DNA from 2 places in the Psychrobacillus sp. AK 1817 genome. Region 2 is predicted to be linked to the other one. Evidence: riboswitches for the same ligand, from Rfam matches in the RefSeq annotation. Region 2 holds a riboswitch; the other holds the start of a gene.
The links. A riboswitch is a leader RNA that binds a small molecule or an ion and turns the genes downstream of it on or off. The one in region 2 is predicted to bind lysine.
Positions count from the first base shown of each region.

Region 1 (5,440 bases), 290 kb from region 2:
ATAACAAAATAATTATAATTATAACTGTTAATAACCCTATCATGACAGAGCTTGTTAAGCCTAGTACCAAGTAACCTACTGCTGCAATAATTGCGCTAATAATAGCATAGGGCAGCTGAGTCATTACGTGGTCAATTACATTAACACCTGCTCCTGTTGCAGACATAATGGTCGTATCGGAGATTGGTGAGCAATGGTCTCCAAAAACTGCTCCTGCTAAAACAGCAGCTAAGACTGGAAGCAATAATTGAGGCTCAATCGCCATGATGATACTCGCTCCAATAGGAAGTAAGATACCAAAAGAACCCCAAGATGATCCAGTTGCAAAAGCCATAAATGCTGTTAACACAAACATTAATACAGGTATCACACCTACTGGTACATTGTTTTCCGTAACTAAAGTAGCTAAAAATGCTCCAGTTTCTAAAGCTGTGATTAAATAAGACAACGACCAAGCAAACACTAATATCAAAATAGCTGGAAGCATAGATTTAACACCTGTCCATATTGCTTTCCACACGTAAGTCATGTTTGCCTCTGGGTTCGTTTTAAATTGGCGCATATATAAAATCATTGCGATTATACTAGCTGTCAGTCCCCCTATAAATAACGAAAGAGGTACATCTGTATGTTCAAAGATTATAAAGATGTCTAAAATTTTTCCTGAAAGGCTATAACCTGTCCAAAACATACTTCCTAAAGTGACAACCACTAAAGAAATAATAGGAAGTAATAAATCAATCACCTTACCATAATTATTTTCCGGGAAATCACCCTCTAAATCTCCAGGATTTGTTTTCTCCGGGTCAAAAAGTACGCCTGTATCCATCGCTCGTCTTTCATGCTTTTTCATCTCAAACAAATCAAAGTCAGTCCATGCTGTAAAAAAGACCAATGCTAATGTCGCGATTACATAGAAGTTCATCGGTGCCATTAACACAAATGCCTCCAGCGGTGTATAATCAGTCACCGCATGTGTAGCAAAAATCACTCCTAGCTGACTGATTAGGAAAGCTCCCCAGCTAGAGACTGGAGACACTACACAAACCGGTGCAGAGGTGGAATCGATAAAATAAGCAAGCTTTGCACGAGAAACCTTGTGAGAGTCTGTAATTGGTCTTGCGATTTGTCCAACTGCTAATGCATTAAAATAATCATCCACAAAAATGATAATCCCCAAAAAAGCAGTTAAAAGTTTAGATCCTCTTTTTGTTTTGATTCTTTTGATAGCCCAAGCAGCAAATGCTGTGCTACCACCGGAAAGACTAACGAAAGCTGTTACTACTCCTAATAATAATATAAAAGCTAAAATATATATGTTATATACGTTTAACCCACCATCCCAAAAGGATACTTTAAATGAGTCCCATAATAAAAGAAAAGATTGTACTGGGTTAAAATTCTCTACAAGTAATGCGGCGGAAAGAATCCCCGCTCCCAATGAAAGTAAAACTCTTTTAGTCACTAAAACCATAATAATTGCCAATAATGGTGGCACTAACGAAAAAATAGTATTCTCCAAAACTGTTCCTCCTTAAAAATCGAAAAGCCAACCTATAAATATATATAGGTTGGCTTGATTATGAAATATAAGCTAAATACTTACTTCATTTGTAGCTCCCCATCTATACTGGCGTATAAATGACAGTGTTATTTTTGTTCAAAATAACCCCAACTAAATATCTTATGACTATCAATACTTAGCTTCGGCAAAGCTTCCTTTCATCTACGATCAACGGTGTCAACCTCCTGTAAATTACTCTTAAGCCTCGCAGCCTCTACCTATTCATTATTCATTTCTTTCTATTCTAACAGGGTTTTATAAAAAACGCCTTTTTTTTAATCTTTCGGCAATGGTATTGGCACCTCTACTGATGGAGCAGCAGACCCATCTCCTCCGGTGTAAATATGAGGCACCTGACCCTGTACTAAGCCCATTGCAACAGGGATATTTTGTTCAACTACACTCATCTTACTTGCCAGCGGTACAATGATTTGTACATTTACTTTAATATGAATACTAATTTCTACATAAGCATTATTTATTCCAAACTCTGTTATGGTAGGCACTACATTGGACTGAACATTACCTATTACATGGAAACGAATTGGAATTTTCGGCCCTAAGTTTCCGATTAGAGGTATATTTGTAGCCTGCCCCATCGGCACAAAGAATACTACCCCACCTTGATCTTCCATCGTATGCTTATCATATTCAATATCATCCAAGTAGGGAAGGCTAGAAAGATTACCTTTTTCTGCCTGCTCCAAATGAGATTGCACTAAACTATTTGTATCAGAAAGTACTCGGTTGATAATCTCCGTATTAAACTTAGTCGTCACCATATTTTTACTATCTGAAGGAACTTCTTCAATAATATCGTTTACGTCTAACACATTTGCCGTACGTGAATTAATCGCTTTACTAATTACCATAGAGGCAATCTTATTAGTTTGTACTTCTGCATAATCTAAATAAGTTGGAGTCAGTTGGGCATTTATGTAATAAAACACCCAAGCTACCGACAATAGAAAGCATGTCAAAAAGATAGCTAATTTACGTTGAGTGCTAAAAAATATATAACGTTTCTTCTTTTTTCGATAAAACAACGAAAAAACCTCCTCATTACTTTTATGTAACAAGAAGGTCTTTTATGCCCTGCACTTATGCTCTTCCTTTATTCCGTACCATTTCACAACGTCTCGAATTGTTTCTGGCATAATATATTGTTTTTTTGCTGTTTTAAAGGAAGGAAAGAAATATCCAAATGTGAACATATCCAAAGTTGCCAGCCGGTAGGTGTCCTGAATAATTAACGGACTTCCCTGTATTAAGATAACACCATCTTCTCTTTCAACTATTTGTTCAAATAACACATTACCTAAGAATTTACCACGAAAGCCTAATCCTTTTACCTCGAGGTGAGGCCATTTATCATTTTTTGATTGCTCAATGATCTCTAGTAAATCTGCTCCACTTAATGTAATGATACAAGGATTAATAGGATGAGGAAGACATTGATGTAAGTCTCCTGCAGTTACAGGTCCCTCCGGTAAATCTTTTAAAAATATACCCGCTGGGAACATTGCACAATCAGCACCTGTATATTCGAGCAACCCTTTCCCAAAAAATTTAGCGAGCTCAGATTCATGAAACCATTCTTTTTCAAGCTTTACTGGATTATTAAATACAGTATGAGAAAGCTGGGCTTTTCCTTCATACTCCCAACGCATTTGGAGTTGGCTTGCATATTCAGGTACGGGTAGCTCGTCGGTCGGATATACCTTAGCCTCTTTAGAAACAATCTTCTTGCTAATATGATCAAACTCTAATATTACACGTCCAATATACATACCAAATTTGCCTGTAGCAGCCTGCAAAGTGTTCCCTAACCATTTCCCCTCCTCGAACAAATGATGGGTGTGAGCGCCTAAAATAAGATCCAATGAGGGTATTTGTTCAATCAGAATTTCATCCTGTGATTTTCCCAAATGTGACATACATATTAGAATATCTACTTGTGAGGAAATTTCCTTACACACATTTTTTAATCGTGGTATAGGGTCCTGTACATGCCAACCAAGTTTTTCATAGTAAACGCCATAATCTGCAGTGGCAGCAACAATTCCAATTTTAATGCCAGAGGGGGTTTGATGAATTTTGTAAGGCTTTACCCAATTAGGAATCTCTCCATCCAAGTTAGTAAAATTTGAAACAATTACTTCAAAATTTGCTTCTGTATATAAAGAGTCTAATTCCTCATGACTAAGCGTTATCCCTTCGTTATTACCAATTGTCACATAGTCATACTTTGCCTCGTTTAAAAGCTTTACATTGCCCTTCCCCAGAGTTCCTTCTGTATAAATATTGGAGCGATCCACGTGATCCCCGATATCTAAAATAAGATAGGAATCCTTCTTTTCATGCATCTTTCTTTTATTTGAAAGAAAGTGATGGATTGAAGGCCAATTTTCCAAATGACTGTGCAAGTCATTTGTATGATAAATATAAATCGTCTCTTTCACCCTCTCCACCTCTTTCATATGTTTTAACCATTTTATAATTTTCTTTTAAAATAGCCCATCAATAATGGAGCGGATTCCAAGTAACAGTAACACTATCCGTAAGGCAGTTACTAGTGTTTCCGAGTTCAACTTTTTGTTCAGCTTTGCACCGATCTTAGCACCAATATATGCAGCAGGGATAACGGGTATGGTATATAGCCATGGAACATTTCCTAATGATATATGGGTTGCCGAATTGACAATAGACGATAAAAACACCATAAACATGGAAGTACCCACTGCAACATGTGGAGGAAAAAGAAATAACAAAATCATAGCAGGTACAATCATCGATCCTCCACCGATTCCAAATAACCCTGAGGCAAAGCCAATTACAAACGTTAAGGAAACGGCAAACCAAATCGGAAAACCATATACATATGTATTTTCTCCATCCTCAAACGTCCGCTGCTTACCGTGATTAACAAACCATTGAACTGGCTTCAAATACTTACGAACAAGCAATAGAATAGATAGGACAACGAGTAATATACCAAAGTATAGGTTAAATGATGGGAGGTCTAATCCTTTATTAACCCAAGCACCTAAAATAGTACCCGGAATACTGCCAATAAAAAATATAAATCCACTTCTAAAATCTACTGTTTTAGACTTCATATAGGATAGAGTAGAAGACAGGCCAATAAAGATCATCATGACAACCGAAAGACCCACCACACTTTGTGGTGTAATATTTGGTATCAAATCAAGCGTAGTACCAAGAAAAAGTACTGCGGGCACTAAAATAACGCCGCCTCCTAGCCCTACCAAGGCACCTATCACCCCGGAAAAAAGACCGCTAAGCACTAATAAAAACCACTCCATTTAAAATTCTCCTTCGAAAAGATTTAGTTGCTTTGGAGCAAGTCCGTCAAATTCAATATCTAACATGTGTTGAAAGGATTTAGCATTTTTAGCCGCATGACCGCCTGAATTGTTATTAAATAACACAAGCACCTCCGAAGCCTGCTTTGATAGAGTTTGACATATCTGTTGAATATATTGGAGCTCCTGTTCATTATAATCATATAAATAGCGGACCTCTCTCCACTTTTCATTGTTCCCAGGATTCTTCCATCCGTAAAAGTTTCTGCCGTGAAGACGAACCAATACTTTATCAGAAGTTGCAATCGGAACTACAGGTATACTCCCTTCCCCATTTTGCGGCTCATCACAAACGCTATGATGAAAATTATTTTCCTTCAAAAATTGGATAGTCGACTCCTTATATTCTGGAAGATACCAGGATTGATGGCGAAACTCGATTACCACCTCAAAATCCTTTAGCTCTTCCCGTATTCTCCTCATATATTGAACATTGTCCTTCTCACACTGAAACCAAGGCGGAAATTGAACAAGTACCACCGCCAGCTTC
Region 1 is NZ_CP031739.1:3,742,037-3,747,476, reverse strand. It holds gene D0S48_RS18690 (Na+/H+ antiporter NhaC family protein) at 1-1,522, opposite strand, end outside; lysine riboswitch at 1,607-1,789, opposite strand; gene yunB (sporulation protein YunB) at 1,840-2,610, opposite strand; gene D0S48_RS18680 (bifunctional metallophosphatase/5'-nucleotidase) at 2,653-4,026, opposite strand; gene D0S48_RS18675 (sulfite exporter TauE/SafE family protein) at 4,072-4,890, opposite strand; gene D0S48_RS18670 (DUF72 domain-containing protein) at 4,891-5,440, opposite strand, start outside.
Region 1: it holds a riboswitch for lysine, as region 2 does, so the genes downstream of both, D0S48_RS18690 (Na+/H+ antiporter NhaC family protein) here and D0S48_RS20175 (aspartate kinase) in region 2, are expected to answer to the same signal.

Region 2 (5,440 bases):
AAACCTACGCACAATCATTAAAGAAGTAGTACGTAAATCTACTGAAGGCGTAGACTTATCAGAGGCGAAGGTTGTAATTGCGGGTGGACGTGGAGTGAAGAGTGAGGAAGGATTTGCACCATTAAAAGAGCTTGCGAACGTGTTAGGTGGAGCAGTTGGAGCTTCTCGTGGAGCTTGTGATGCTGACTACTGTGATTATTCACTACAAATCGGCCAAACTGGTAAGGTTGTAACTCCTGACCTTTATATCGCGGCTGGTATTTCTGGAGCAATTCAGCATTTAGCAGGTATGTCTAACTCTAAAATTATTGTGGCGATTAACAAGGATCCAGAAGCTAATATCTTTAAAGTCGCTGATTATGGTATTGTCGGAGACTTGTTTGAAGTTATCCCGATGCTAACAGAAGAATTCAAAAAACTTAAAGTGAATGCATAAAAAATGCTCGGCTCTTTAAGGGCCGAGTTTTTGTGTGAATAAATGAAATTTACGTGTGTAAGCTAAATTGTAGATGAAGCATTTTTTGTCTGCTATAATCTATTTAGAGTTAATAAAGGAGGAATTATATATGGCAATTGTTCATGGAACAGATCAAACCTTCTCACAAGAAGTTGAAAAAGGATTAGTATTAGTAGATTTTTGGGCAACATGGTGCGGACCTTGTAAAATGATTGCTCCAGTTCTAGAAGAAATGGATGCTGAAATGAGCGAGAAAGTTAAAATCGTTAAAGTTGACGTAGATGAGAACCAAGCGACTGCAAGTCAATTCGGTATCATGTCAATCCCAACATTAGTGTTATTTAAAGATGGTCAGCCAGTAGACAAAGCTGTTGGTTTCCAACCAAAAGAAGCACTAGTTCAATTCGTTGAGAAAAACGCATAATAATAAAAACCGGGTCCTCTAAGGCGCCCGGTTTTTTTAAACAGGTGATGAGATGAACGAACTAATTCAACAGAAATGTGCAATCCTACCAGATCAACCGGGCTGTTATTTGATGAAGGATCGGCAAGGCACTATTATATATGTAGGAAAAGCAAAAGTATTAAAAAATCGTGTAAGATCTTATTTTACCGGTTCACATGATGGAAAAACTCAAAGATTAGTACAAGAGATAGTGGACTTTGAATATATCGTTACATCGTCTGAGCTAGAGGCATTGATTTTGGAGCTCCATTTGATCAAAAAGCATGATCCAAAATACAATATCATGCTCAAGGACGATAAGACGTACCCATATATAAAAATTACAGGGGAAAAGAACCCAAAGCTAATTATTACAAGACAAGTAAAAAAGGACAAAGGGAAATATTTTGGACCCTATCCAAACTCCCATTCTGCCCATGAAACGAAAAAGCTGCTAGATAGACTATATCCATTAAGAAAGTGTCAAAAGCTACCTAGTCAAGTTTGTCTTTACTATCATATTGGTCAATGCTTAGCTCCATGTGTAAAGGAAATTGATGAACCAACATACACAGAAATAATTCACGAAATCTCTAGTTTCCTTAATGGCGGACATGGTAAGGTCAAGAAAGAACTGACTGAAAAAATGAACGCTGCAGCGGAACAGCTTGAGTTTGAACGAGCTAAAGAATACCGCGATCAAATTGCCCACATTGATCAAGTTATGGAAAAACAAAAAATGACGATGAATGATTTCACGAACCGTGATATTTTTGGATATTCAGTAGACAAAGGGTGGATGTGCGTCCAAGTCTTTTTTGTGCGTCAAGGTAAACTGATAGAAAGAGATGTGTCTCTATTCCCGATGTATCGTGACCCGGAGGAAGAGTTTCTTACGTTTCTAGGCCAGTTTTATGCCAAACCTGAACACATCAAGCCAAAGGAAATATTCGTCCCAAATACTACCGATTTGGATTTGGCGTCTGAGCTGCTGCAAATGAAGGTCATTATTCCACAAAAGGGAGCAAAAAAGAACTTAGTAGATCTGGCTCAAAAAAATGCTTCAATTGCACTGAAAGAAAAATTTCACTTAATCGAACGTCAAGAGGAGCGGACAATTGGGGCTGTAGAGGAATTAGGTCAGTTGATGGGAATTAGCATGCCAAGCAGAATCGAAGCATTTGATAATTCACATATCCATGGGACAGATGCAGTTTCAGCCATGGTAGTTTTTGTTGATGGCAGAGCATATAAAAAAGATTATCGTAAATATAAAACTAGAACAGCAGCCAAGCATGATGACTACGGAGCGATGCGCGAGGTTGTTCGAAGAAGATACACAAGAGTCCTAAAAGAAAGACTGCCACTTCCTGACCTTATCATTATTGATGGTGGTAAAGGACAAATCGAGGCTGCTCGCGAAATTATTGAGGATGAATTGGGCTTAGATATACCTATTGCAGGACTAGCCAAGGATACTAAGCACCAAACTTCTTCTTTGCTGTATGGTGATCCCTTAATGATTATACCTATGAAGCGGACTAGCGAGGCATTCTATTTATTACAAAGGATTCAAGATGAGGTCCATCGTTTTGCTATCACATTCCATCGTCAACAAAGAGGGAAGCATACGATTGCTTCTTCATTAGATGGAATAGAAGGAATCGGACCAAAGCGAAAAAAACTACTACTCAAGCATTTTGGCTCCGTTAAACGAATGCAAGCTGCATCTAGGGAAGAGTTAATCGAATCTGGGCTTCCTAGTAAATTGGCAGATAATCTAATCGCTCATTTTCAGAAAAATTTATTGTCTTCTGAATAATCTTATGTTATCTTTAAAACAATTTAATATTCACTATTCAAACAGTGAAGATAGAGGTGCGAATTGCAATAGTACTAATCAAGAGGATGAAAGATCCATTGAGGGATTAGGAAAGGGTTGTTCGCCGAAATATAGAAGAGCTTTTCCTTTTCTATGTTGGTTCTGTATTTAAGAGATGCAGGATTGTCAGAATATATATTCTGGAGGGCTATCTCACATGGGCAATTGTTTTTTGACCGTGTATGAGAAGAGTTAGCTTTCCGCAATCTTGTGGAAAGCTTTTTTTATTGTATCCCGACAGAGACAAAAGGGGAGATAGGTTAATGAGTAAAATTGTTATGAAATTTGGCGGAACTTCTGTAGGCACTCTCGACAAAATAACGAATGTCGCAAAAAGGATTCAAAATGAAAAAGAAAAAGGCCACGATATTGTAGTAGTTGTTTCTGCAATGGGTAAAACAACTGATGATTTAAATTTGTTGGCAAGTAAAATCACCGATAGTCCTGTAAAAAGAGAGATGGATATGTTGTTGTCAACAGGGGAACAAGTGACGATGTCCTTGCTTGCAATACAATTGAACTCACTTGGTGTGGAAGCCCTATCTCTCACAGGTTGGCAAGCAGGCATCCAAACAGACGATGTACATAGAAATGCGAAGATCAGTCAACTAGATGGCAACAAGATAAATGAATTTCTTGAAGGAAACAAAGTAGTAATTGTTGCAGGATTTCAAGGGATTTCTTTGACGGGGGAAATCACTACCTTAGGAAGAGGAGGATCAGATACTACTGCCGTTGCTGTTGCAGCTGCGATAGATGCAGAAATATGTGATATTTACACAGACGTAGATGGGATCTATACTTCAGATCCTCGTTATGTACTAGATGCTAGAAAACTAGAGCAGTTGGAATATGATGAGATGTTAGAGTTAGCCAATTTAGGCGCTGGAGTGTTGCACCCCCGAGCAGTGGAGTTTGCTAAAAATTATAAAATACCACTTAGAGTACGATCAAGCTATGAAGAAACAGAAGGAACAATTTTAAAGGAGGAAGTAGATGTGGAAAATAATTTAGTAGTACGTGGGGTAGCGTTTGAATCAGATATAGTACGTTTGACTATAGAGTATGAAGTGCCTTTTAATGGTTCGCTAGCTTCCATTTTCACTACACTTGCTAATAATAATATAGACGTTGACATTATTGTCCAATCAATCGTTGAGGGAATGAAGCCTACAGTTTCGTTCTCTATCAAAAAGGAATCACTCTCAGAAGCAATTGAGGTTTTAGAAACAAATAAAAAAACTTTAGGTTTTACTTTTGCTGATTTTGAGGTTGGCCTAGCTAAAGTATCGATAGTAGGATCAGGAATGGTATCTAATCCAGGTGTTGCGGCCCAAATGTTTGACCGTCTTAGTAAGGAGAACATACCTGTCAAAATGGTAAGCACCTCAGAGATTAAAGTTTCTGTAGTAGTCCCCCAGGGTAATATGATCCAAGCTGCTAATGCCCTGCATAATGAATTTGAATTGGCTATCAGCCGATAATTCTATATTTAAAGAGGATTGTCGTTTTACCTACAATCCTCTTTTTTGTATACATGCTGTTTTATCGCGAACTCTTTAAATCCCATTTTATATGAAAAGTGACCATTCCAGTTTTTTTGACAAGCTCATCATAGCACTCGGTCTCATAGCCGCCAATTTTTTGCTGCTGCTCCGCAAGAAAACCTGCCTCTAGTCTATGACTTCTGCTAATCCCACTTTGAGGCAAATTAAAGGTTTCTAATATGTAATGAGCCGAATCCTTTGAAGTCTTTTCTAATTCAAGCTTTCCCCAACCAGCTTCTTGGAAGAAAGAGATGGCTTCTTCCATTGAATAGAGAGGAAATTTACGAGCGAGGTCTTTACCTGCCCAGTATAAAATATCTTTTTCATGTTTTCCGAGAATAGAAGCAAGCACGTGATCTCTTATTATTTCGTATCCAAAGGAAGTTACATGTGAATGTTCTTTTTCATTCAAGCAGCAACCCTTCTTTCTAAAAGAAAATGTAAATAAAAAACTATGAATCTATTTTAACATAAAATTTTTCTCGGGGATGGAATACTTTGTGAAAAGTTAATCTAATCATTATAGGGAAATGTGTCTGAAAGATGAATAAAATAAAGAAACATACCTTGACGCTCCAAAATGATGAGAGTACAATGGATATGTCATAAATTCGTAACAAGAAGGTGTGAACATGTGATGATTTATTGTTCTATTACAATAATTTAATCATCGCTAATTGGAAATCTGAGGGGGGTTACTGTTTTGTCGAAAGATCGCGAATTTTACATGCGTCGATTACATTCTTTACTAGGGATTATTCCAGTTGGATTATTTTTGACGCAACATTTAGTAGTTAACCATTTTGCTACAAGAGGAGAAGAGGCTTTTAACAAAGCTACTCATTTTATGGAAAGCCTTCCATTTGTGCTATTGCTGGAAATTTTCGTAATTTATATTCCTTTATTATTCCATGCATTTTATGGTATCTATATTGCATTTACTGTTAAGTACAATCCAAATAGATATGGCACATTAAGAAACTGGTTATTTATTTTACAACGATTCACAGGTATTTTCCTAGTGGTATTTATTGCATGGCACATTTTTGAAACACGTTTCCAAAAAGCAATTGGTGCAAAAGAAGTTAACTTCAATATGATGAATGAAA
Region 2 is NZ_CP031739.1:4,027,160-4,032,599, forward strand. It holds gene D0S48_RS20160 (electron transfer flavoprotein subunit alpha/FixB family protein) at 1-436, shown strand, start outside; gene trxA (thioredoxin) at 567-881, shown strand; gene uvrC (excinuclease ABC subunit UvrC) at 934-2,724, shown strand; lysine riboswitch at 2,768-2,943, shown strand; gene D0S48_RS20175 (aspartate kinase) at 3,048-4,268, shown strand; gene D0S48_RS20180 (YslB family protein) at 4,330-4,743, opposite strand; gene D0S48_RS20185 (succinate dehydrogenase cytochrome b558 subunit) at 5,035-5,440, shown strand, end outside.